Linked DNA regions of Aminobacter aminovorans. Each later gene encodes a partner of the first gene's protein in a complex. Links are inferred from orthologs where the notes say so. Each region holds a gene or a part of one and is shown on either strand. Other genes may lie near its edges. The genes, in order: eno and DY201_RS16580.

Region 1 (9,613 bases):
GACCAAGAGTTTCAAGGACGCCATCGAAGAGGGCATCGCGCGCGCCTCGAAGACGCTCAAGAATGTCGAGGGCGCCTGGATCCAGGACCAGAAGGTGGTCGTTGAAAACGGCAAGATCGTTGCCTACCGCGTCAACATGAAGGTGACCTTCATCCTCGCCGACTGATCGCACACACTATCGGGAAATGTTGGAACCTCCACGCCGGGGGCCCGTTACCCCTGCATCCCAACCAACGAGGAGCAGGATCATGACGACCCAGACTGGTCATACCGCAGCCATTCCCGCATCGCGGGTCATCGGTACCAACGTCTACAATGTTGCCGGTGAGACGATCGGCAAGATCGAGGACGTGATGCTCGACAAGCTGTCGAACGGCATCATGTTCGCCGTCATCGGCTTCGGCGGTTTCCTGGGCATCGGCGAGCGCTACCACGCCATCCCGTGGTCGACGCTGGATTTCGACAAGGGCCGCGGCGGCTACGTCGTTCCGTTCTCCAGGGAGCAGCTCAAGGCGGCGCCTTCCTATTCGGTCAACGAACTGACCGAGGATGATGGCCGTCTGGCGCGCGACGCTTCATACCAGCACTATCGTGTCGAGCCCTATTGGCACTGATCGCCGAACAACAAAAAGCCCCGCCGAAGCGGGGCTTTTCTTTTGTGCCGGCGCCTTACCTTGGTGTCGGTAGTATCCGTACCTGCGACACGCCTTGCGGGGGCGGTTGACTGTCGCATGAGGTCAGAAACGCTGCGGCGATGAAGAACAAACTCAAAATACCACTCAACTCGGACATGGCGAAACTCCCTCTGTTTCGCCCCGCGCGCCCGCAGTTTACCCGAAAGTTTGGCCGATGCCTGCCTGTTCGGATGAATTATGATGACAGCGTTTTGTCTAAAGTGAATCCCGCGGCTGACGCAGCGTGATATTTGGCCGCCCGCGATTGCGTTTTCCTGATCTTTGGCTAAGACGGGCGCGGAAATCCAACCGATCCTTCTTTGCGATCAGCTCCCGGGGATGCCTCACATGACAGCAATCATCGACATTATCGGCCGCGAGATTCTCGACAGCCGCGGCAATCCCACCGTCGAGGTGGACGTGGTCCTCGAAGACGGTTCGATGGGCCGCGCGGCGGTTCCGTCTGGCGCATCGACCGGCGCCCATGAGGCGATGGAACTGCGCGACGGCGGCCCGCGCTATCTCGGCAAGGGTGTCGAGCGCGCTGTCGAAGCCGTCAATGGCGAGCTGTTCGAGGCGATCGGCGGCATGGAAGCCGAGAACCAGATCCACATCGACCAGACGATGATCGAGCTCGACGGCACCCCCAACAAGAGCCGCCTCGGCGCCAACGCCATCCTCGGCGTGTCGCTCGCCGTCGCCAAGGCGGCCGCCGAGTCGTCGGGCCTGCCGCTCTATCGTTATGTCGGCGGACCCAACGCTCGCGTGCTGCCGGTGCCGATGATGAACATCATCAATGGCGGCGCGCATGCCGACAATCCGATCGACTTCCAGGAATTCATGATCATGCCGATCGGTGCGCCTTCGCTGCGCGACGCCGTGCGCTGGGGCTCGGAGATCTTCCACACCCTCAAGAAGGGTCTGAAGGAAGCCGGCCACAACACCAATGTCGGCGACGAAGGCGGCTTCGCGCCGAACCTCAAGAGCGCGCAGGCTGCGCTCGACTTCGTCATGGCATCGATCGAGAAGGCCGGCTTCAAGCCTGGCGAGGACGTGGCACTGGCGCTCGATTGTGCCGCGACCGAGTTCTTCAAGGGCGGCAACTACGTCTATGAAGGCGAGAAGAAGACCCGCGATCCCAAGGCTCAGGCCAAGTACCTGGCCAAGCTCGCCGCCGACTACCCGATCATCTCGATCGAGGACGGCATGGCCGAGGACGACTGGGAAGGCTGGAAGTACCTGACAGACATCTGCGGCGACAAAGTGCAACTGGTCGGCGACGACCTGTTCGTCACCAACTCGGCCCGCCTGCGCGACGGCATCAAGATGGGCGTCGCCAACTCGATCCTGGTCAAAGTCAACCAGATCGGTTCGCTGACCGAGACGCTCGACGCAGTCGAGACCGCGCACAAGGCAAGCTACACCGCCGTCATGTCGCACCGTTCGGGTGAAACCGAGGATTCGACCATTGCCGATCTCGCCGTTGCCACCAACTGCGGACAGATCAAGACCGGCTCGCTCGCCCGTTCGGATCGCACCGCCAAGTACAACCAGCTCATCCGCATCGAAGAAGAGCTCGGCAAGCAGGCGCGCTTTGCTGGCAGGTCGATCCTGCGCGGCTGATCCGATGGGCACATCAGGCGGGCGGCAAAGCGAGCGATCAAACAGACTGGCTTGCTGCCTGCTGATGGCTGCCGCCTTCAACTGGCTTCCTGCGTCGCCCGCACTGGCGCAGGACTCGACGGATGGCTTCCGTTCGCCGACCGGCAACATCCAATGCATGTTCTTCGACGACGATGCATCGATACGCTGTAACATCGCCGACAAGACAACGCCATTGCCACCGCGCCCGCAGGACTGCGAACTGGACTGGGGCAATGATTTCGGCCTGGATGAAACGTCGAGACGCGGTGTGCTGATGTGCGTCGGCGACACGATCGTCGGCGACTATCCGGACCTGGCCTATGGCGAAACTTTCGAGCGCGGAGACATCAGCTGCGTCTCCGAGCGCTCGGGCGTGACCTGCATCAACGGGCGGGGCGCGGGATTTGCGCTTTCGCGGGCGCGACAGCGGCTGTTTTGAATCTGACGCGGTTTTTCGTGCGAAACGAGACTGTCGTAACCCGACATTAAGTATGATTGGGCAACAAGGGTGCAAAAGGTTTTTGCGCACCATGTGGACACGCCAGCACAAGCAGACAAACACTGGGCGCCTGATCGTGCCGGCGCTGGCGGTGATGTTCCTGTCCTATTTCGGCTTCCACGCCTATCACGGCGAGTTCGGCATCTATTCCAAGTACCGGCTCGAAGCGCGCGCCGTCGAACTCCAGGCCCGGCTGGACACTGTCAGGGCGCAACGCCTCGACGTCGAACGCCGCGTACACATGCTCCACGATGGCTCGTTGGAGAAGGACATGCTTGACGAGCAGGCGCGCAACGCCTTGAATATGTCCCATGCCGATGAGCTCACCATAATGCGGCCATCCGGTCGCCGGATTAACTGACTTCCAGTTAATCAACAAGAAATCCAACGTTTTTAGACGCTTAACCGCATGCCTGCTATGCATTTTTCCGCATGGCGCAGCGTCACTCACCATGCTAGCGTTTGGACATGGAGAGGAGAGATTATGCATGATCTCCTCATTGTCCGCAAAGAGACGCCACTAGGGAGTGATGCATGGCCACCGCAGCCAAAAAAGCGCCTGCCAAATCTAAATCTGACTCAAAATCCCTTTCAGCACCGGTCACGCCTAAGCCGGTTGATTTCAGCAAGGAACAGGATCTCGCCGCCTATCGCGAGATGCTTCTGATCCGCCGCTTCGAGGAAAAGGCCGGCCAGCTCTACGGCATGGGCTTCATCGGCGGTTTCTGCCACCTCTATATCGGTCAGGAAGCGGTCGTCACCGGCCTGCAGATGTCGCTGATCGAAGGCGACCAGATGATCACCGCCTATCGCGATCACGGCCACATGCTTGCCATGGGTCTGTCGGCGCGCGGCGTTATGGCGGAACTGACCGGGCGTCGGGGCGGCTTGTCGAAAGGCAAGGGCGGCTCCATGCACATGTTCTCCAAGGAAAAGCACTTCTACGGCGGCCACGGCATCGTCGGCGCTCAGGTGTCGCTCGGTACCGGACTGGCTTTCGCCAACCGCTATCGTGAGAACCCGAATGTCTCGGTGACCTATTTCGGCGACGGCGCTGCCAACCAGGGCCAGGTCTATGAGAGCTTCAACATGGCCGCGCTGTGGAAGCTGCCGGTGATCTACGTCATCGAAAACAATCGCTACGCCATGGGCACCGCCGTTACGCGCGCTTCGGCCGAGACGGATTTCTCGCAGCGCGGCGTGTCCTTCAAGATTCCAGGCATCAAGGTCGACGGCATGGATGTGCGCGCGGTCAAGGCCGCCGGCGATCTCGCCACCGAATGGTGCCGTTCGGGCAACGGTCCGATGATCCTCGAGATGGAGACCTACCGCTATCGCGGTCACTCGATGTCTGATCCGGCCAAGTACCGCTCCAAGGACGAAGTGCAGAAGATGCGCTCCGAGCACGACCCGATCGAACAGGTCAAGGCGCGCCTCATCGCCAAGAAGTGGGCCAGCGAAGACGACCTCAAGGCGGTCGACAAGGATGTTCGCGACATTGTGGCTGACGCCGCAGACTTTGCTCAGACCGATCCCGAGCCGGATGCTTCCGAGCTCTGGACCGACATCTTGATCTAAGGGAGGGCGCGAACATGCCGATCGAAATTCTCATGCCTGCGCTCTCGCCGACGATGGAAGAGGGCAATCTGTCCAAGTGGTTGAAGAACGAGGGCGACAAGATCGTCGCCGGCGACGTCATCGCCGAAATCGAAACCGACAAGGCGACCATGGAAGTGGAAGCCGTTGACGAGGGCACCCTCGGCAAGGTCCTGATCGCCGCCGGCACCGAAGGCGTCAAGGTCAACACGCCGATCGCCGTGCTGCTGCAGGATGGCGAAAGCGCTGCCGACATCGGCAAGGGCGCAGCCCCGGCCAAGGCCGAGGCACCTCCCGCTGCAGCACCTGCTGCTGCTCCGGTTGCCGCTGCACCGGTTGCTGCCGCGCCCAAAACCGAAGTCGCTGCCGATCCCGACATTCCTGTCGGCACCGAGATGGTGTCGACGACCGTCCGCGAAGCGCTGCGCGATGCCATGGCCGAGGAAATGCGCCGCGACGGCGACGTGTTCATCATGGGCGAGGAGGTTGCCGAGTACCAGGGCGCCTACAAGATCACCCAAGGCCTCTTGCAGGAGTTCGGTCCGCGTCGCGTCGTCGACACTCCGATTACCGAGCACGGCTTTGCCGGCGTCGGCGTCGGCGCCGCGATGACCGGCCTCAAGCCGATCGTCGAGTTCATGACCTTCAACTTCGCCATGCAGGCGATCGACCAGATCGTCAACTCGGCTGCAAAGACGCTCTACATGTCGGGTGGCCAGATGGGCGCGCCGATCGTCTTCCGTGGACCGAGCGGTGCGGCTGCCCGCGTCGCGGCCCAGCACTCGCAGTGCTATGCCGCATGGTACAGCCACATTCCGGGCCTCAAGGTGGTGATGCCGTACTCGGCAGCCGATGCCAAGGGCCTGCTCAAGGCTGCCATCCGCGACCCGAACCCGGTCATCTTCCTCGAGAACGAAATCCTCTACGGCCATTCCTTCGATGTGCCGAAGCTCGATGATTTCGTTCTGCCGATCGGCAAGGCGCGCATCCACAAGACCGGCAAGGACGTCACCATCGTGTCGTTCGGCATCGGCATGACCTATGCGATCAAGGCCGAGGCAGAACTTCGTGGCATGGGTATCGATGCTGAAATCATCGATCTCCGCACCATCCGTCCGCTCGACTTCGACACCATCATTGCCTCGGTGAAGAAGACCAACAGGCTGATCGTGGTGGAAGAGGGCTTCCCGCAGTCGTCGGTCGGCGACCACATCGCCAACCAGGTGTCGCAGCGTGCCTTCGATCACCTCGACGCGCCTGTCATCACCATCGCCGGCAAGGACGTGCCGATGCCCTACGCCGCCAATCTCGAAAAGCTCGCTCTGCCGAATGTCGGCGAAGTGATCGAGGCGGTCAAAGCAGTCACGTATCGCTGACACGGGCGGGAGGTCATCATGCCGATCAATATCACTATGCCTGCCCTTTCGCCGACCATGGAAGAGGGCAATCTGGCCAAGTGGCTGGTCAAGGAAGGCGACAAGGTTTCGCCCGGCGACGTGATCGCCGAGATCGAGACCGACAAGGCAACGATGGAAGTCGAGGCCGTCGATGAGGGCACCGTCGCCAAGCTGCTGGTTCCGGCCGGCACCGAAGGCGTCAAGGTCAACGCGCTGATCGCCATTCTCGCCGGCGACGGCGAAGATGTCGCGGCTGCGGCCAAGGGCGGCGATGCCGCTCCTGCCAAGGCAGACGCGCCGAAGGCGGAAGCACCTGCTGCCGCGGCACCTGCGGCGGCCGCTGCTGCTCCGGTCGCCGCCGCGCCCGTTGCTGCTCCGGCAGCCAAGCCGGCTGCGACCGACGGCGCTGCAACCTCCAGCGACGGCCGGACCTTTGCATCGCCGCTCGCCCGCCGCATCGCCAAGGATTCGGGCGTCGACCTTTCGGCTGTCACCGGCACCGGTCCGCATGGCCGTGTCGTCAAAGCCGACGTCGAGGCTGCGATCTCGGGTGGCGGCGCCAAGGCTGCTCCTGCTGCCAAGGCTCCGGCCGGTGTTCCGGCTGCAGCACCCGCTGCCAAGGGCATGTCGGACGAACAGGTGCTCAAGCTGTTCGAAGAAGGCAGCTACGAGCTCATCCCGCACGACAACATGCGCAAGACCATCGCGCGCCGTCTTGTCGAGGCCAAGAGCACCATCCCGCACTTCTATCTGACGCTCGACTGCGAGATCGACGCGCTGCTGGCGCTCCGCGCCCAGCTCAACGCAGCGGCGCCGGTGCGCAAGACCGAAAAGGGCGACGTGCCGGCCTACAAGCTGTCGGTCAATGACATGATCATCAAGGCGATGGCGATGGCCCTGACGGCCGTTCCTGACGCCAATGTGTCATGGACCGACCAGGCCATGGTCAAGCACAAGCACGCCGACGTCGGTGTCGCCGTGTCAATCCCGGGCGGCCTGATCACCCCGATCATCCGCCAGGCCGACATCAAGACGCTGTCGGTCATTTCCAATGAAATGAAGGACCTTGCCAGCAGGGCCCGCAACCGCAAGCTCAAGCCTGAGGAATATCAGGGCGGCACAAGTGCCGTCTCCAACCTCGGCATGTTCGGCATCAAGGACTTCTCGGCCGTCATCAACCCGCCGCACGCCACCATCCTGGCGGTCGGCGCGGGCGAGGAACGGGCGGTCGTCAAGAATGGCGAGATCAAGATCGCCAATGTGATGTCGGTGACGCTGTCGACCGACCACCGCGCCGTCGACGGTGCGCTTGGCGCCGAACTGCTCTCGGCCTTCAAGCGCTTCATCGAAAACCCGATGGGCATGCTGGTGTAGTTTCCCCATTTCCCCTCCCTGCAAAGGGAGGGGATTCGAGGACTTCAATCATGAAGACTGTGCTTTGTTATGGCGACTCGCTGACCTGGGGCTATGATGCCGCGGGTCCGGGCCGTCACGCGCTTGAAGACCGCTGGCCAAGCGTGCTGCAGGCCGAACTGGGCGAGGGCGTCGACGTCATCGCCGAAGGGCTGAACGGCCGCACGACTGCCTTCGACGACAACCTTGCCGCTGCCGACCGTAACGGTGCGCGGCTTCTGCCGACCATCCTCGGCACCCATGCGCCGATCGATGTCGTCATCATCATGCTCGGCGCCAACGACATGAAGCCCTGGATCCACGGCAACCCGCTGGCCGCGAGGCAGGGCATGGCGCGCCTCGTCGCCATCGTGCGCTCCTACGACCACGGCATGGGCCATGCCGCGCCAGAAATCCTGCTGGTGTCGCCGCCAGCTGTCAGCCGCACAGAAAATGCCGAATATAAGGACATGTTCGCCGGCGGTGACGAGGCCTCGAAGCAGCTTGCCCCTCTTTATGCGGCGCTCGCCGACGAGGTCGGCTGCGGCTTCTTCGACGCCGGCTCCGTTGCCGGGACGATACCGCTCGACGGCGTGCATCTCGATGCCGAAAACACGCGGGCCATCGGCCACGCCATTGCGCCGATCGTGCGCGTGATGCTGGAGCTTTAGAGCTTGGCCGGCGTTATCACCATCCGCAGGGCCGAGCGGCGCGACGCTGCCGAACTGGCCATCCTTGTCGACCTGTCGTCGCACGGGCTGGCGTCGTGGCTTTGGTACGGCGCGGTGCTCGAAGGCACGACGCAGACAGCACTCGAACATGGCCGCAACCAGCTGCGTTGCGACGACGACCGTGCCGGCTGGACGAATGCCAGCCTTGCACTGGTCGATGACGAGATCGCCGGCCTGGTGATCGGCCATGTCGTCGAGCCTTCCTTTGCCGAAGAGAACGCACCGCACCCGGTGTTCGAGCCGATCCTCGTGCTTCAGCAAAGGACGATCGGCCACTGGTTCATCGACAGCGTCGGTGTCTACCAGCACCATCGTGGACATGGCATCGGCCGAAAGCTCGTCGACCACGAACTCGCCCGCGCCGGCACCCGACCGGTCAGCCTGATCACCGAAAGCGATAACGACGTGGCGCTCGGCCTCTACAAATCCTGCGGGTTTGAGGAAATCGCGCGCCAGCCATCCGTATCGACCGAGACCTACAGCAAGCAACACGACTGGGTGCTGCTCACGCGCAGCGCGACCTGAACAAGAGGCACACTCATGGCTGACAACTACGACGTCATCATTATCGGCTCCGGCCCCGGCGGCTATATCGCTGCGATCCGCGCTGCCCAGCTCGGCCTCAAGACTGCGGTTGTCGAGCGCGAGCATCTCGCCGGCATCTGCTCCAACTGGGGCTGCATCCCAACCAAGGCGCTGCTGCGCTCGGCCGAAGTGCTGCATCTCGCCGAGCACGCCAAGAATTACGGCCTGAAGCTCGAAGGCTCGATCTCGCCCGACCTCAAGGCCATCGTCGACCGGTCGCGCGGCATTGCCCAGCGGATGAATGGCGGCGTCGGCTTCCTGATGAAGAAGAACAAGGTCGACGTCATCTGGGGTGAGGCGAAGCTCACCAAGCCCGGTCAGATCGTTGTTTCCAAGTCGTCGAAAAAGCCGATGGAGCCGCAGGCGCCGCTGCCCAAGAACACATTGGGCGAGGGCACATACTCGGCCAAGCACATCATCGTCGCCACCGGCGCCCGTCCGCGCGCGCTGCCCGGCATCGAGCCGGATGGCAAGCTGATCTGGACCTATTTCGAGGCGATGGTGCCGCCGGAGATGCCGAAGTCGCTGCTGGTCATGGGGTCAGGCGCCATCGGCATCGAATTCGCCTCGTTCTATCGCACGATGGGCGTCGAGGTGACAGTTGTCGAAGTGATGCCGGCCGTCATGCCTGTGGAAGACGCCGAGATCTCGGCCTTCGCCAAGAAGCAGTTCGAAAAGCAGGGCATGAAGATCCATCTCGAGGCCAAGGTCACCAAGGTCGAGAAGGGCGCCAATTCGGTTACCGCCCATGTCGAGATGAAGGACGGCAAGATCGAGAAGATCACCGCCGACCGCATGATCTCAGCCGTCGGCGTGCAGGGCAACATCGAAAACATCGGCCTCGAAGCGCTCGGCGTGAAGACCGACCGCGGCTGCATCGTCATCGACGGCTACGGCAAGACCAATGTACCGGGCATCTATGCCATCGGCGACGTCGCTGGTCCGCCCATGCTGGCGCACAAGGCCGAGCACGAGGCCGTCATCTGTGTTGAGAAGATCGCCGGTCTGCCCAACGTGCATCCGATGGACAAGCTCAAGATTCCGGGCTGCACCTACTGCAACCCGCAGGTCGCTTCCGTCGGCCTGACCGAAGCC
Region 2 (16,952 bases), 320 kb from region 1 along the record:
GCCATCAGCGCGAGGAAGACGATGACCGCACCGTCGGCTTCGGCGACGACATGCCAGCCTTCATGCTCATCACCACAAACGTCTGAGCGATCGGACAATCCAGCGAAATGGCCCCTGATCGGGGCCATTTTCTTTTGGCGCCAGCATTCCCTGATTTCGTACAGAAGCGGACAGCTTGGCCTTCTCGCGACCATTCACGCGGCCTATGAAAAACGGCCCCGCAAAGGGGGCCGTGTTTCGTGAGCTTGCCTGTCCGTCTGCAGTTCAGGTGAGCGGCGACAGCTGGATTTCGACGCGGCGGTTCTGTGCGCGGCCTTCCGCAGTGGCGTTGGACGCAATCGGACGGGTCGCACCGAAACCGGTGACGGCAAAACGGCGCGAATCGACGCCCTGGGCACCGAGGTAGTTGGCGACCGACAACGCGCGACGCTGCGACAGGTCGAAATTGTGCTGGTCGCCGCCGGTCGAATCGGTGTGACCGAACACGTCGACGGTGGTCTGATTGAACTTCTTGAGCACCAGCGCCACCGAGTTCAGCGTGTTGTAGAAGCCGGCCTTCACCGCGTCCTGGTCGGTGGCAAAGGTGATGTTCGACGGCATGTTCAGGATGATCTGGTCGCCGGCGCGGGTGACGCTGACGCCGCTGCCCTGCAGTTGGGCACGCAATTCGGATTCCTGCCGGTCCATGTAGCCGCCGGCGAGACCACCGGCGAGTGCGCCGACACCAGCGCCGATCAGCGCGTTGCGGCGGTCATTGCCGCCGGCGAGCAGACCAAGGCCGGCGCCGGCGAGTGCACCGATACCAGCACCTGCAGCGGCGTTCGAAACCTTCTGCTGACCGGTATAAGGATCGGTCGTGCACGCACCGACAAGCATGCTGCCAGCCAGCGCGAAAATCACTGTCTTCTTCATAAGGATATGTCCCTCTCCGTACCGCGAAAACGCGCCGGGCGTTTCGCGCAAAGCCCTTCACCGGCCTTGTAGCATGAAATACGGCGAAAAACGGAACGGAAGCAGTGGCAAATGGGCAAACCCGGACCTGACTGCAGGACAAATTGGTCGGCTACCAGAGGTTCTTGCCGTCGAGCACGACGACTTCGATCCGATCGAGGTCGAAATCATCGAAAAGGCGCGCATTGACGCTGACCTTGGGATTGTCGAAGTCGGCTTCGCCGGTCGACCAGTCAGGCGTCTCGGTGAAGGTACCGCAGCCGCAGATAGCGCAGAAACCATGCTTCACCACGCTCGCATCGCGCGCGTAGATCGAGACGTTTTCGGGCGGACTGGTCAGCTTGAACTGGGCAGGCACGTAATAGGCCCAAAGCGCACCACGCTTGGAGCAAAACGTGCAGGTGCAGAAGGTCACCGTCTCTGGCACCTCCGTTACCTCAAACATAGTCGCCTTGCAGTGACAGCTGCCCTTGATCACCATCCTGGTATTCCTCGCATGTCGTTTTGGGTCGCTTTCCTGCGACGGCGCACCATAGCGAGACGCTGCTGACACGCTGGTGTCAGCAGAACGGCTGTCAGGATTGTCAGTAGGACTTCGGCGGCACGAACAGGCAGATGGTTTTGCTGTCATCGGCACCCGCGACGGAGCACCAATGATATTGGCCATCAGGCGATTCGTGGATCCGTGCATCCTGGTAGGTTACCACCTCGCCAGTGCCCTCGATGACATAGCCTTGTGGCCGCTCGCTTATCGCCTTCTTGGGCACCTCGCGGCAGTCATAGCCGGAACAGCAAGAGAAAGGATAGGTCCAGCCTTTGGGCGCATCATGGGAAAAGGCGGGCGGTGCGCTGATCGAAATCAGCACGAGCGCAGACACTGCAAGGGCATATCGGCGCAGGCGGAGGTTTCCTGGACGCATAGCGTCATCCCCTGAGATTACCTCCCAAGCGAATCCTGCTCCCGCACGCTTAACGAAATCTTACCTGAAATGTTCCAGCGACAGGCAGCCCGGTCATCACGCTTTCGCGACGACCGGGCGCCAGAAAACGCTAGTCGAGGTCGGCGACCGCCTGCCCTGCCCCGCCTTCGATGCGTTGCGACAGCGACGCTTCCATGAAGTCGTCGAGGTCACCGTCGAGAACGTCGGACGGGCTGGTGCTTTCGACGCCGGTGCGCAGATCCTTCACCAACTGGTAGGGCTGGAGCACGTAGGAGCGGATCTGGTGACCCCAGCCGATGTCGGTCTTGGCCGATTCCGTCGCGTTGGCGACGGCCTCACGCTTTTTCAGCTCTTCCTCGTAGAGGCGCGAGCGCAGCATTTCCCAGGCCTTGGCCTTGTTCTTGTGCTGCGAGCGCTCGGCCTGACAGGCTACGGCAATGCCGGTGGCGATGTGCGTGATGCGCACCGCCGAGTCGGTGGTGTTGACGTGCTGGCCGCCAGCGCCCGACGAACGGTAGGTGTCGATGCGCACATCCGATTCCGAGACGTCTATCTCGATCGAATCGTCGACCACTGGATAGACCCAGATGCTGGAGAACGAGGTGTGGCGACGCGCATTGCTGTCATAGGGCGAAATGCGGACCAGGCGATGAACGCCCGATTCCGTCTTCAGCCAGCCATAGGCATTGTGGCCCTTGATCAGCAGCGTGGCAGACTTGATGCCGGCTTCTTCGCCATCATGGACTTCCAGAACCTCGACCTTGAAGCGACGGCGTTCGGCCCAGCGGGTGTACATGCGCAGCAGCATGTTGGCCCAGTCCTGGCTCTCGGTGCCACCAGCACCGGCGTGGACTTCGAGATAGGTGTCGTTCTGGTCGGCTTCGCCCGACAGCAGCGACTCGATCTGGCGCGCCCGGATCTCGCCGGCCAGCGAACGAATGGCGGTTTCGGCCTCGCTGATGATGTCAGCGTCGCCTTCTTCCTCGCCCATCTCGATCAGGCCGATATTGTCGTCCAGCGCCTGGCTCAGGCCCTTGATCGCATTGATGCTGTCATCGAGCGACTGGCGCTCGCGCATCAGCTTCTGGGCTTCCTGCGGGTCGTTCCAGAGGTTGCCGTCCTCTGCCCGCATATTCAGGTAATCAAGCCGCTTTATCGCCTGATCCCAGTCAAAGATGCCTCCTCAGCAGGCTTATGGCCTGCCTGATTTCGTCGACGATGTTCTGCGTTTCCGCGCGCATGGAGATTGCTTCTTTTTGCTTGTTTCGCGCCCGAAGGCGGTTGTTGAATCCGCGCGGAACATAGGGATGAGGCCGCCCCCTGTAAAGCAAAATGGGCCGGCGCCTTCCGGCCTGCCCATACGCCTAGCCGGCATAAGCAGCTTCAAGCCTGGCGACGTCGATCTTGGTCATCTGCAGCATCGCCTGCATGACCCGGCCGGCCTTGGCGCCATCGGCATCGCCAAGCAACCGCGGCAGTGCCTCGGGGACGACCTGCCATGAAAGCCCGAACTTGTCCTTCAGCCAGCCGCACTGGCCTGGTTGGCCGCCCTCGGACAGCTTGTTCCAGAAGTGGTCGACCTCGGGCTGATCCGTGCAGTCGATGCTCATCGAAATCGCTTCGGTGAACTTGAACATCGGACCGCCGTTCAAGGCCGTGAAATGCAGCCCTTCGAGCTCGAACTCGGCGACCATGACGCTGCCGGCAGGCCCTGGTCCCGCCTCGCCATAGCGGGTCACCTTGCCTATCCTAGAATTCTTGAACACCGAAACGTAAAACGTCACCGCCTCTTCGGCCTGGTCGTCGAACCAAAGGAATGGGCTGATCTTCTGCATCATCTTCTCCTCGCTGAAATTTCGACTGTCGCGCCGTCACCGGCTGTTTCATGCCCACCCCATGACGCAATCACGGGCGGCCATTTCAATAACCAAAAGGCTATATAACTATTTGGGTATTTTCAAGCAGTCGAGACTGACATGCGCAAACAAAAATGCGCGCGGCTAGGCCGCGCGCATTCGTCAGTTCAATCGACGTTCCGGCGAATGCCGGCCGATCAGCGATCCTAGTAGAGGCCGCCGCCACCTTCGCTGATGGCTTTGCTGGCCTGCGGCGACAGGGCTTCACCGTAGCCATTGGTGCCGTCCTCACCCATGCCGATGACCCAGTAGCTGTCGGCAGGGCCGGTGCCTGGCTTGAAGGCTTCCATGATCGTACCCGGCGCGCCTTCGGCTGCCTGCATGCCGGTCTTGCGGTCGATCGAGATCAGCTTCATGCCGGCCGGTACGACGAAGTCGCTCTTGGGCGTACCTTCGAGTGCCACCGTCATAAAATCCTTGAACACCGGTGCAGCGAGACCGCCGCCGGTCGTGCCTTTGCCGAGCCCCTGGGGCTTGTCGTAGCCCATGTACAAGCCGACAACGAGGTTGGGCGTGTAGCCTACGAACCAGGCGTCTTTCTCGTCGTTGGTCGTTCCGGTCTTGCCGGCAATCGGCCGGTTGAGCGACAGCAGCGTGGTCGCCGTGCCGCGCAGCACGACGCCTTCCAGCATAGAGGTAATCTGGTAGGCGGTCATCGGGTCCAGCACCTGCTCGGAATTGTCGACCAGCTCCGGCTCGGGCTGATTGGCCCATTCGGTGGCGACGCAGCCTTCGCAGCCACGTTCGTCATGCTTGAATACCGTCTTGCCGTAGCGATCCTGGATGCGGTCGATCAGCGACGGCTTGATCTGGCGGCCGCCATTGGCCATCACGGCATAGGCCGAGACCATACGCATGACGGTGGTCTCGCCCGCGCCCAGCGCCATCGGCAGATAAGGCGCCAGCTTGTCGTAGACACCGAAGCGCTCGGCATATTCGGCGACCGTCTTCATGCCCATGTCGTTGGCAAGGCGCACAGTCATCAGGTTGCGCGAGCGCTCGATGCCGGCGCGCAGGGTCGAGGGACCGGCAGCCTTGCCGTCATAGTTCTTCGGCGTCCAGGTGGTGTTGCCCGACTGAATGGTGATCGGGCCGTCCATGATCACCGAGGCCGGCGTGTAGCCGTTGTCGAGTGCTGCCGCATAAACGAATGGCTTGAAGGCCGAACCTGGCTGGCGCATCGCCTGGGTCGCGCGGTTGAACTCGGACTGCGAATAGGAGAAGCCGCCGACCATGGCTAGCACGCGGCCGGTGTGCGGATCCATGGCGACGAGGCCGCCCGACACTTCAGGCACCTGGCGCAGCGCATAGCTGTCGCCTTCGTTCTTCTCGACATAGATCACGTCGCCGGATTTCAGCACTTCGGACGGAGAATTGGCCTTCACGCGCTTGCCGTCGGCGACATAGCGCATGGCAAAGCTCATGTCGTCCTTCGACACTGTGCTCGTCTCGCGGTCCTTGGACAGCGCGCCGGAAATCTCGCGCTTAGGCTGAAGGCCGATCTCGAGGCCGGTCTTGGAGCTGTCGAGCACGACGGCGAGACGCCATTCGGGAATGTCGTCCAGCGCCTTGACCTCGCCGAGCGCCGTGCCCCAGTCGCCCGAGATGTCGATGTTCTTGACCGGGCCGCGATAGCCGCGCAGGCGATCGTACTTCTCCAGGCCCGACTGCATGGCCTTTCGCGCCATGGCCTGAAGCTTCGGGTCGAGCGTGGTGCGGACCGACAGGCCGCCCTCGTAAAGCGCGTCCTGGCCATAGCGTGCGATCAGTTCGCGGCGCACTTCTTCGGTGAAGTACTCACCCGCGAACACATAGGTGCCGGTGCGGCGCGGAGTCACGCCGAGCGGCGAGGCCTTGGCCTTGTCGCCTTCATCGCGCGACACATAGCCATTGGTGACCATCTGGTCGATCACCCAGTTGCGACGCTCTATGGCACGATCGGCATATTTGAACGGGTGATAGTTCGACGGGCCTTTCGGCAGCGCGGCGAGATAGGCAGCTTCAGCGACGGTCAGTTCGTTGACCGATTTGTCGAAATAGGTCAGCGCGGCACCGGCAATGCCATAGGCGCCGAGGCCGAAGAAGATCTCGTTGACGTAGAGTTCGAGGATGCGGTCCTTCGAGTAGGCCTGCTCGATGCGGAAGGCCAGAACCATTTCCTTGATCTTGCGCTCATAGGTCTGGTCGGAGCTCAGAAGGAAGTTCTTGGCGACCTGCTGGGTGATGGTCGACGCACCGACCTGCCGGCGGCCGGAACCGAAATTCTGGAAGTTGGTCAGCACGGCGCGGCCGAGGCCGGTCACGTCGATGCCGGGGTGATTGTAGAAGTTCTTATCTTCGGCCGACAGAAAGGCTGCCTTGACGCGATCGGGCACGGCCTGGATCGGCAGATAGAGCCGGCGCTCGCGTGCGAATTCGCCCATCAGCGCGCCGTCGGAAGCGTGGACACGCGTCGTCACCGGCGGCTCGTATTTGGCAAGCACCTCGTAGTCGGGGAGTTCCTTGGTCAGCTGGCCGAGATAGAGCGCCACGCCAGCCGCGACAACGAGCGCAAGCGTCGTGCCGATGCCGAAGAAATAGCCGATAAGACGAATCATGCCCGCTCCAGTACAACGTCCGGGGATTCCCTAAACCAACCCGCCATCATCGCAAGCTGCAGGTATTGTCCCGGTCCGCAATCGGCCACCCATGTCGCGCGCTTGTGGACAAAATACGGCAACAGCCCGCCAGCGCCAAAGATTCTGACCTAAAACACCACAAATGCCCGTTCCGTGACCCGCCGGCAATGCCATCTGCAGGCCAGAGCAATCCCGTCTCAGCCGCCGGTAGCGCCCCTTTCGGCAACAAAGGCTGCGACGGCCTTGGAAATGCTCGCCGCCGCCTTCTCGCGCCAATCGGCACTGCGAAGCTGCTCTTCGTCCTGAGGATTGGAGAGATAGCCGAGTTCGACCAGGACCGACGGCACATCAGGCGCCTTGAGTACCCGGAAGCCGGCCGAACGATGCGGGTTGTTGATCATGCCGACAGTCGGCGACAGCTCGCCGACCAGCGAGCGCGCGAAACGGGTCGAAAAGCCGTGCGTCTCGCGCCGGATCAGATCGACAAGAATGTCAGAGACCGCATGGTCTTCTTCGGCGACATCGACACCGGCCAGCTGATCGGAAAGATTTTCACGATCGGCCAGTGCCTGCGCATCGGCATCTGAAGCCTTGTCCGACACGGTGTAGACGGTAGCACCACGGATACCTTTGAGCCTGATCGTATCGGCATGAATCGAAATGAACAGGTCGGCTTCCTGCTGGCGGGCGATGCGGACACGGTCGTCCAGGCGGAGAAACTCATCGCCCTCGCGAGTCAGGACGACCTTGTAGGCGTTGTTGGACGCAAGCTTTGCCTGCAACTCCTTGGCGAAGGCCAGCGTCACGGTCTTTTCGACCGTGCCGTTCAGACCTTCGGCGCCACCGTCGATGCCGCCATGACCTGGATCGAGCACGATCGTGAACGGGCGGTCGCCGCGATGTGCGATCTTGCCGAGCCTGTCGGTCTTGGGCGTCGTCGAGCCGGTCGTCTCTGCCTGAATGGCGAGCGCCGCATCGAACTCACGCTCGGAGGCAGCGGCAATGTCGGCGACAAGGCGATAACCGGACCCGTCTTCATTTTTCAGGATATCGACCTTCTCGACGTTGAACGGCCCCTTCGACGTCACGATCAGCCGCGACGCCCCCTCGCCCGATGGGCCATAACGTACGCTCTTGATCAGGCCGCGCGGCTTGAGGTCCTTGGCGTCGATCGCAAGGGTGGCGTCAGGCAGATCTACGACAAGACGATGCGGGCTGCGCAGCAGGAACCACTTCGGCTCGGGTTCGCGATCGAAATTCATGACGATGCGCATATGAGTCGCGTCGCCTGCCATCTTGTAGTCGATCGTCCTGATCGTCTCGGCGGCGCGAACCGGCTGGCAATCGATGCCGACAAGGACCGTGAGGAACGCCAAGAGCGCGAACACCGCACGGCGTACCGCGCCGCCGGGCTGGATGCTCCCAAACGGGAAGCTCTTGCCAGTCAATACCGCAGCCCACATCTCAGTCTTGCCGCTCCAAAAAGCAGGCGTGCAGTCATTGCACGCCGCTACCAATCGCAGGCCGAATACGCGGCCCCCTCGATTAACGAGTGGTAACCAGAGAAGGTTAACCGAGTCTTTGTCGGAATACTCCCCCAAAGCGTTGTCGCGCCCGCCTTTGCCGGCGTCGGAAATCGGGGTTGCGCTCAACCTCGCCAAATCATAAAAGCGACATTGGATCACTGCAATCCAGGGCCCGCGCCCTCAGCGCCTTCCGCTAGGGAACCACGCGACGAGCGATGGCCCGCCTCGCTACAGAGACAGTTTCAGTGATCGCGACGAGATTCGCAGGCGCGGCCCGTGGCGGGGTAGCGACTGCGTGAGAAAAACGGCCGGACACTATCTCCGCGCCGGCTCTGTAAGAGCAAAGTAACTGGTCCGGATTCCCGGGCTTAGATTTGAAACAAGGTTCCGCAAGGTCACGCATTGGCCACAGACGCAATCATGGACAGGTCCGCAGGTAACCGCGCCATCACGGCAGCGGGCGGCACCGCCATGGCGTTTTGGCTGCGACCGGCGGGCGCAAAATCATCCGGCACCCACTCATCAGCAAACCCACGGCGGCGGACGAGTTCCCGCAGGCCGCAGCTGACGGCTGCCGGGAGGACAAATAATGCCCAACAAGATGCTGATAGACGCCTCCCACCCGGAGGAAACACGAGTTGTCGTAGTTCGCGGTAACCGTATTGAAGAATTTGATTTCGAATCACAGGACAAGAAGCAGCTCAAAGGAAACATCTACCTCGCCCGCGTAACGCGGGTTGAGCCGTCTCTTCAGGCTGCCTTTGTCGAGTATGGCGGGAACCGTCACGGCTTCCTCGCCTTCAGCGAAATCCATCCCGATTATTACCAGATCCCGGTCGCCGATCGGCAGGCGCTGCTGCGCGCCGAAGCGGAAGAAGCCGAGGACGAAGAAGACGAAGACAACGACGGCGACGACAGCAAGAGCCAGGATCGCAACCGTGGCCGCCGCAGGCGGCGCGGCGGCAAGAACCGTGGCCGCAACGACGAGAACAAGCCCGAGGGTGCGAGCGACGACGACAATGCGTCCTCCGAGGATGACGGCGAATCGAGTGCCGCAAGCGACGCTTCCGATGCCAATGCCGATGCTTCCGCTGTCGATGAAGGCAATGGTGGTTCCGACGAGCGCGAGCCGACGTCGATCGCCGCATCGGTCGATGCCGACGTCGTGTCCGAACGGGCACCTAAGCCGACGGTCATCGAAAACGACAACGGCGGCGTGATCGAGGAAGTGCATTCGACCCACCACGACGACCACGAGATCGAGTCGGTCGGCGCCGAAGACGCGCTCGAAGAGGTGCGCAACCGCCGCAAGCCCGTTCGCCGCCACTACAAGATCCAGGAAGTCATCAAGCGCCGCCAGATTCTCCTGGTCCAGGTGGTCAAGGAAGAGCGCGGCAACAAGGGCGCTGCTCTTACCACCTATCTGTCGCTCGCCGGCCGCTATTCGGTGCTGATGCCCAATACGGCGCGCGGCGGCGGCATTTCGCGCAAGATCACCAATGCCCAGGACCGCAAGCGCCTGAAGGAAGTCGTTGCCGATCTGGAAGTGCCGAAGGGCATGGGCGTCATCCTGCGCACCGCAGGTGAGAGCCGTACCAAGGCCGAGATCAAGCGCGACTACGAGTATCTGATGCGCCTGTGGGAGAACGTCCGCAGCCTGACGCTGCAGTCGACGGCTCCAGCCTTGGTCTATGAGGAAGGCAGCCTGATCAAGCGATCGGTGCGCGACCTCTACAACAAGGACATCGACGAGGTTCTCGTCGCTGGCGAAGACGGCTACCGCGAAGCCAAGGACTTCATGCGCATGCTGATGCCCAGCCATGCCAAGGTGGTCCAGCCTTACCGCGACATCACACCAATTTTCGTGCGCAGCGGCATCGAATCGCAGCTCGAGCGCATGGTCCAGCCGCAGGTGACGCTGAAGTCGGGCGGTTACATCATCATCAACCAGACCGAAGCGCTGGTGGCCATCGACGTCAACTCCGGGCGCTCCACCAAGGAGCATTCGATCGAGGAGACGGCACTACACACCAACCTTGAAGCCGCCGAGGAAGTCGCTCGCCAGCTCAGGCTACGCGACCTCGCCGGCCTGATCGTCATCGACTTCATCGACATGGAGGAGAACCGCAACAACCGTGCGGTCGAAAAGAAGCTCAAGGATTGCCTGAAGAACGACCGCGCCCGCATCCAGGTCGGCCGTATCTCGCATTTCGGCCTGATGGAGATGTCGCGCCAGCGCATCCGCGCCAGCGTGCTCGAATCGACGATGAAGCCCTGCCCGCATTGCGGCGGCACCGGCCATGTCCGTTCGGACTCCTCGGTGGCACTCCAGGTCGTGCGCGCCATCGAAGAGTTCCTGCTCAAGGACTCGCGCAGCCACATCACCGTCAAGACGCCGGTGGCGACCGCGCTCTACGTGCTCAACCACAAGCGCTCAACGCTGGTCGATCTCGAAAACCGCTTCGGGGTGACGATCACGCTCGAGGCCGACGACAGCGTCGGCTCGCAGAACCATGCCATCTTCCGCGGCGCCATTGCCGAGAAGCCGGCGAACTTCGCCCTGCCCGTCGCGGCTCCGGCCTATGAAGAGCCTGAGGAAATCGAAGACGAGATCGTCGAAGAGGAAGAAGAGGCGGTCGTTGTAGAGGCACAGCCTGCGCGTGCGCCACAGCCGGCTGCTGCAGCCGAAGGCGGTGAGCAGCATGACCGCAAGCGCCGCAAGCGCCGGCGCCGCCGTGGCGGCCGCGATCGTGACCGCGAGCACGGCGCTCCGCAGGAAGGTGCCGTCGTCGCCGGCGAGGCCAACGAAGCCGAAGATGGCGAAGAGGACGTCGCCGCTGAAGCCGTTGTTTCCGAGGAAGCCGGTGAAATCGCAGCCGTCGACGCGACCGCGGCCGAAGATGCCGCAGCCAAGAAGCGGCGTCGCGGCAAGCGGGGCGGCAAGCGCAACCGCAAGGAAGACGAAGAGCAGTCGGCTGAAGGCAGCGAACAGGTCGCAGCCGACGACACTGCCGTCGCCGAGACCGCTGCAAGCGAGGTCGTGACCACTGATGTGGTGACGGTCGAAGTGGACGCCGACGAGCCGGAAGCTGTCGTCGAAGCCAAGCCGAAGAAGGCGCTGCGCCGTTCGGCCAAGGCCAAGAAGGCAGAGGCCGAAGCTGAAGCAGTTGCAGAGGCTCCCGCCGCCGAGGTTGTTGCCGAGGCCGCTGCACCTGAAGCCGAAGCCAAGCCCGGCAAGAAGGCGGCAAAACCGCGTGCGCCACGCCGCAAGGCCGCCGCCGCTCCGGCCGAGGACGACGTCGTTTCCGAAGCCCCGGCCGCAACTCCGGTCGCGCCTGAAACACCGGTGGTCACTTCGGTTGTTGAGGCCGAAGAAGCTGCATCCGGCGATGCCAAGCCGAAAAAAGGCGGTTGGTGGCAGCGCAAGGGCTTTTTCTAAGCTTCCATTTCTCTGATCTAAAAGACCCCGATCAGCATTCGCCGGTCGGGGTCTTCAATTTGTGAGATTATTTTGCTTGCCGTCCGAACCCATTTGCACCGATATACGGCTCGGCAAATGGTTAGACTCATAGTTTGCTTTTAATACTGCCCGGAGAGACGGCCGATGACGAGTGATAGCAAGATCGACATCCTAGGACTGACTGCCCATATCGTCAGCGCCTATGTAGAGAACAACAAGGTTCCTGCAACTGGCCTGCCAGAGTTGATCGCCAGCATCAACGCGTCGATCCTGTCGCTCGACCAGCCGGCCGAAGAGCCAGCCGAAGCCCAGCAGCCAGCGGTGAACCCGAAGCGCTCAGTCCATCCTGACTACATCGTCTGCCTGGAGGACGGGAAGAAGTTCAAGTCTTTGAAGCGCCATCTCTCGGTGCATTTCGGCCTGACGCCTGAGGAATACCGCGCCAAATGGGGCCTGCCGGCCGATTATCCGATGGTTGCGCCGAACTATGCCGCGGCGCGCTCGCAACTGGCCAAGTCGCTCGGCCTCGGCCGCAAGGCTGGTGCTGCGTCGTCGAAGACAGTGGCTGCACCGGCCAAGACACGCGGCCGCGCCAAGAAGGCATAATTTCTGGAAATTCAGGAACGCGCTTCGGGCTCTCCCGGGGCGCGTTTTTTGCTACGCGGCGACAACATCCGCCGAGAAGCGCAGTTCTCGCATCGGACGCACGCGTTGCGTCGTCCGATCATAAAGCGGATGGGCCTTGTAAGCGGCAAGCGCAGCCTGATCGGCGAACTCGGCATAGACGACGATGTCGATCTCGTCGGAGTACCAGTCGACCTTGGTGTTGACAGTCACTTCGAAGACCGTCGCGTGCGGAATATTGCCAAGCGCCGACAATTCCTCACGGATCATCTCGACGTCCTGTTTCTGCCGCGCACTGAAAAACACGATGTGCCGGATCAAGCCGCGACTCCTTCTGCTGCCTTCGCTGGCGCCTTTTGGGTCGGCTTTTGGCCGGCGTCAATCGGGCAAAACGCAGCAGCGCGGATGGCGCGGCAGATCCGTCAGTCCGTGACCATCCTGACGATGCGATGCACTTCGCGTACAGCTTTGGCAGTGGCATCGCCGTGGTTGTACAGAATGTCCCAGATGAGGAACAAGGCGACGCACATTATCGCGATGACGTAGCGAATTTGATGCCCTCCCGGGGTGGCGCTGAAATCCGGGAAACGATGCGCGCCACAGCTTCACCCTAGACCATTAGCAATATCTAATAACAAAGAAAATCAAAGCGACAACCGGATTGCATTCGGCCAATTCTCAGGACCACGTCTGGCATATCAGCGCTTGCCAGATGTCACTTGAAGTTCGAGATTTTGACGGTGAAGATCACGGCAGATTCACCGCAGCGCGCGGAATGCTTGGCGTCTCCGAGCCAAGTCGATCGCGAACTGACCGGAGATGCGTTCGGCGGCGCGTATCCGACCAGACAAATGCAGCGGTGCACAAGCTTGGAGCAACAGGCCCGACACGCCGTACCGGGCAGCAAAATTGGGACGTCGAGATGGCCCCGCGGAACTCGGATGGTTTCACGAATCACGGCGTGACGAAGCTTCACGAAGGCAACGTCGCGGATATTGCCCGAGGTTTGCCTGCACGCGTGCGCATGGCGCTGTCGGCGGCGCTGCACCTGCCTCGCGGTTCGCTGAAGGTGAAGATGCCGGACGGACGCAGCATCCTGGTTGGCGGCAAGGCGCCGGGACCAGAGGCAGAGATTGTTCTTCACAATTGGAAACTGCCTTCGCGCGCTTTCAGCGGCGGAACCATCGGCGTCGCGGAATCCTACATCGATGGCGACTGGGACAGTCCTGACGTCACCAGCTTCCTTGAACTGTTCGTGGTCAATAGCGAAGCCGGCGAAGGTGTTGCCGGGGGTGCCAACTGGCTGCTTTCCACCATCCAGCGCATTCGTCACTGGCTCAACGACAATACCCGTACCGGCTCCAAGCGCAACATTTCCGCCCATTATGACCTCGGCAATGCCTTCTACAGCCAGTGGCTCGATCCGAGCATGACCTACTCGTCAGGGCTTTATGCAACCGGCGCCAACGACCTCGCCGGCGCGCAGACCGAAAAGTACCGGGCGTTGGCACGCGACACCGGCATCGGACCGAACGATCATGTGCTGGAGATCGGCTGCGGCTGGGGCGGCTTTGCCGAGTTTGCGGCGCGCGAGATCGGCTGCAAGGTGACCGGACTGACGATCAGCCGCGAGCAGTTCGATTTCGCCCAGAAACGCATCCACAATGCCGGGCTTTCCGACAAGGTCGAGCTCAAGTTGCAGGATTATCGCGACGAGACCGGCCGCTACGATCGCATCGCCTCGATCGAGATGTTCGAGGCTGTGGGCGAAAAATACTGGCCGGCGTTCTTTGCCAAGATGAAGCAGTGCCTGCCGTCGGGCGGCACTGCGGGCCTGCAGATCATCACCATCAACGAGGCGGCCTATCCCGTCTACCGCAAGCGGCCCGACTTCATCCAACGCTACGTCTTTCCCGGCGGCATGTTGCCGACGCCGACGCTGCTCAAGTCACTCGGCGCAGACCATGGCCTGGACTATCTGCGCGAGCGAGTCTTTCCGCAGGACTACGCCCGGACGCTGGCCGAGTGGCGAACGCGTTTCTGGTCGTCCTGGGAGCGTATCGTGCCGCTCGGCTTCGACGACCGCTTCAAAAAGCTCTGGGAGTTCTATCTCCATTATTGCGAAGCCGGCTTCCGCGCCGAATATATCGACGTCAGGCAGGTTGTATATAAGGCCTGATAATCTCGATTCACAATGATGCAGACCTGCCGGACACTGGAGGTCGGCGGACCATAACTTATTGTTGCTTGTTTTGTGCCGCTAAAAAGCCGAACCGTTGCTGAATCTGGCTCCGCACACAGCGTCGGAGCGAATCAAGTCATGCGCAAACGCAGCCTTTTTCTTCTTTCAACGCTCGCCCTTGCCGGAGCAGTCTACATCAACAACGCGTCGTTGCTTTCCAACCGTCCTGGCGGCAAGCCGGTCGTCCTTGCCCATCGCGGGCTGGCGCAGGAATACGACCGCACCGGGCTGACCGGTGAGACCTGCACCGCCGGGCGCATGCTTCCAGCACGGCACGATTATCTCGAAAACACGATACGCTCGATGGACGCCGCCTTCGCGCGCGGCGCCGACGTGCTGGAACTCGATGTGCATGCCACCACCGACGGCAAGTTCGCGGTATTCCACGACTGGACGGTGGACTGCCGTACCGAAGGCAGCGGCGAGACGCGCAGCCATTCGATGTCAGACCTCAAGAAGCTTGACGTCGGCTACGGCTACACCGCCGACGGCGGCAAGACCTATCCCTTTCGCGGCCAAGGCGTCGGCCTGATGCCCTCGCTCGACGAGGTGATGGAGCAATTCCCTGATCGGCGCTTCCACATCAACGTCAAAAGTAACGACGCCAAGGACGGCGAGGCAATGGCGACCTTTCTTTCGGCCTTGCCCCCGGAACGCCAGGCAGCTTTGACCGTAGTTGGCGGCGACAGGCCGTTGCAGGCAATCAAGGCCACCCTGCCCGGCATGCGTACGCTCAGCAAGAAATCGCTGACGCGCTGCTTGCTGCGCTACGCAGGACTAGGCTGGAGCGGCTACGTGCCGGAGGACTGCAGGGGCACGACACTGGGCATTCCAATCAACATTGCCCCCTGGCTATGGGGTTGGCCGAATCGTTTGCTCGACCGGATGGAAAACGCCGGCACCAATGTCTACTTGTTCGGGCCCTATGACGGCGGCGGATTTTCTGACGGCATCGATGATCCCGCCATGATCGAGACGCTGCCGGCTGGCTATTCGGGCGGCATTTCCACCGATGCACTGGATCTGGTCATGCCGGCGATCGAACGCCGGGCCAACTGACCGGCCCTTGTGCAAACGAAAGGGCGGCCGGATCCCTCCGGCCGCCTTCCCGATCCGCCAAATCTCAAAGCGTGATGCGATACTTCGCGAAACCCTCAGCACCGTCGCCCGCCGGCTCGATCTTGACCGCCTTGACCTCTGATATGTGGTCCTTGGCCTTGGGCCCGGTTTCGAAAATCACAGAGGCCCCCGCCACCGGGGCAAACGACCAGTTGGAATCGGCCGACGGATTGATCGTGCCCTGGTCGACGATGTAGCGCACGATCACGTCGCGGTTGGTGTCGGGCGCCTCGAAGACAAGCTTCGACGCATTGATCTCGGGGAAGTTGCCCCCGCCGCCAGCGCGGTAGTTGTTCGACGCAACAACGAATTTCGCTGCGGGATCGATAGGCTTGCCCTCGAACATCAGATCGACGATGCGATTGGAGCTCGCTTCCAGTACCGCACCCTTCGGATCGTATTTTGGCGGCTGCGCCAGATCGATCTTGTAGGTCACGCCGTCAATGACGTCGAAATTGTAGGACGGGAAGTCGGGATTGATCAGCACCTGGTCGGCCTTGCCTGGTTCAATCTTGTTGAAGATGCCGGCCGACATCTCCAGCCATTCCTTGACCTGGGCGCCGGTCACCGCCACCGCCTGCACCGTATTGGGGTAAAGATAGAGGTCGGCGACGTTCTTGATCGCGACGGCGCCGGCCGGAACGTCGGTGTAGTAGTCCGGCCCGCCACGCCCGCCCGACTTGAAAGGAGCCGCGGCCGAGAGAACCGGCAGCTCCTTATGCTCGGTGTCCTTGAGCATGTCCTTGATGTACCAGATCTGTGCCTGGCTCACGATCTGGACCGAGGGGTCGTCGGCAACCAGCGCGAAATAGGAATAGAGCGGCGCCGACGTCTTGCCGACGGGCGTGCGCACATAGGCGAGCGTCGCTTCATGCTCCTCCTTCGCGGCTGCCTCGACCGCGGGCTTGCTCTCCACCGTCGGCACCACCTTCTTGTCGACGCGCTTGGAGATCGGACGCGCCTCGCTGGTCGAGCTGACCACTTTCCAGGCATTGCCATCGCGCTCGAGCAACAGGTCGATCAGGCCGAGATGCGAGCCCCAGAAGCCGCCCATCACACCCGGCTTGCCGTTGATCGTACCCTTGGCGTTGTCGAGGCCCTCCACCTTGTCGAACTTCGGTCCGGGAAAGTCGAGATGGCTGTGACCGGTGACGATCGCATCGATACCGTCGACGCCGGCAAGCAGGATGGAGGCGTTTTCGAGATTTTCGGCGGCCTGCGGCGTTCCCATGCCGGAGTGCGAGAGCGCGATGACGATGTCGGCGCCCTGCTCGCGGATCTCAGGCACCCAGGCCTGGGCTGCCTTGACGATGTCGCGGGTCATCGCCTTGCCGTGCAAATGGCGCGAATCCCAGGTCATCACCTGGGGCGGCACGAAGCCGATCAGGCCGATGCGGATCGGATGCTCGGCGCCTGAGCCATCCTTCACCTTCTTGTCGAGGATCACATAGGGCTTGAGGAACAACTCGTCCTTGGTCGCGTCAGCCGCCAGTTCGCCCTTTGTCAGGTTGGAGCAGACGACGGGGAAGTTTGCGCCGGCGAGGACCTTGAACAT

Evidence for each region.
Region 2: the proteins of eno (region 1) and DY201_RS16580 are in contact, whole or in part, in a solved structure (PDB 2FYM), measured with the Escherichia coli proteins. The link is inferred for Aminobacter aminovorans from one-to-one orthologs.

What each region holds. Positions count from the first base shown.
Region 1 is NZ_UFSM01000001.1:3,038,678-3,048,290, forward strand. Bases 305-3,159 are described here. They hold eno (phosphopyruvate hydratase), read left to right. Parts: upstream 305-1,022; coding sequence 1,023-2,297; downstream 2,298-3,159. Other genes in these bases: DY201_RS14980 (PRC-barrel domain-containing protein), read left to right, coding at 305-614; DY201_RS14990 (DUF6636 domain-containing protein), read left to right, coding at 2,362-2,757; DY201_RS14995 (FtsB family cell division protein), read left to right, coding at 2,849-3,159. Outside these bases: DY201_RS14975 (dodecin family protein), read left to right, coding at 1-166; more of DY201_RS14980, read left to right, coding at 249-304; more of DY201_RS14995, read left to right, coding at 3,160-3,178; pdhA (pyruvate dehydrogenase (acetyl-transferring) E1 component subunit alpha), read left to right, coding at 3,352-4,395; DY201_RS15005 (pyruvate dehydrogenase complex E1 component subunit beta), read left to right, coding at 4,410-5,789; DY201_RS15010 (pyruvate dehydrogenase complex dihydrolipoamide acetyltransferase), read left to right, coding at 5,808-7,184; DY201_RS15015 (SGNH/GDSL hydrolase family protein), read left to right, coding at 7,235-7,873; DY201_RS15020 (GNAT family N-acetyltransferase), read left to right, coding at 7,877-8,458; lpdA (dihydrolipoyl dehydrogenase), read left to right, coding at 8,474-9,613. UniProt on the Escherichia coli protein: Catalyzes the reversible conversion of 2-phosphoglycerate (2-PG) into phosphoenolpyruvate (PEP). It is essential for the degradation of carbohydrates via glycolysis.
Region 2 is NZ_UFSM01000001.1:3,355,669-3,372,620, forward strand. The notes cover bases 8,219-11,591. They hold DY201_RS16580 (Rne/Rng family ribonuclease), read left to right. Parts: upstream 8,219-8,541; coding sequence 8,542-11,391; downstream 11,392-11,591. Other genes in these bases: DY201_RS16585 (Ros/MucR family transcriptional regulator), read left to right, coding at 11,557-11,591. In the rest of the region: DY201_RS16540 (DEAD/DEAH box helicase), read left to right, coding at 1-86; DY201_RS16545 (YiaD family glycine zipper/OmpA-like lipoprotein), read right to left, coding at 265-912; DY201_RS16550 (GFA family protein), read right to left, coding at 1,064-1,432; DY201_RS16555 (cupin domain-containing protein), read right to left, coding at 1,536-1,871; DY201_RS16565 (VOC family protein), read right to left, coding at 3,257-3,727; DY201_RS16570 (penicillin-binding protein 1A), read right to left, coding at 3,955-6,405; DY201_RS16575 (N-acetylmuramoyl-L-alanine amidase), read right to left, coding at 6,624-7,889; more of DY201_RS16585, read left to right, coding at 11,592-12,018; DY201_RS16590 (Dabb family protein), read right to left, coding at 12,070-12,357; DY201_RS16595 (SAM-dependent methyltransferase), read left to right, coding at 12,959-14,215; DY201_RS16600 (glycerophosphodiester phosphodiesterase family protein), read left to right, coding at 14,357-15,337; DY201_RS16605 (bifunctional 2',3'-cyclic-nucleotide 2'-phosphodiesterase/3'-nucleotidase), read right to left, coding at 15,402-16,952. UniProt on the Escherichia coli protein: Endoribonuclease that plays a central role in RNA processing and decay. Required for the maturation of 5S and 16S rRNAs and the majority of tRNAs. Also involved in the degradation of most mRNAs.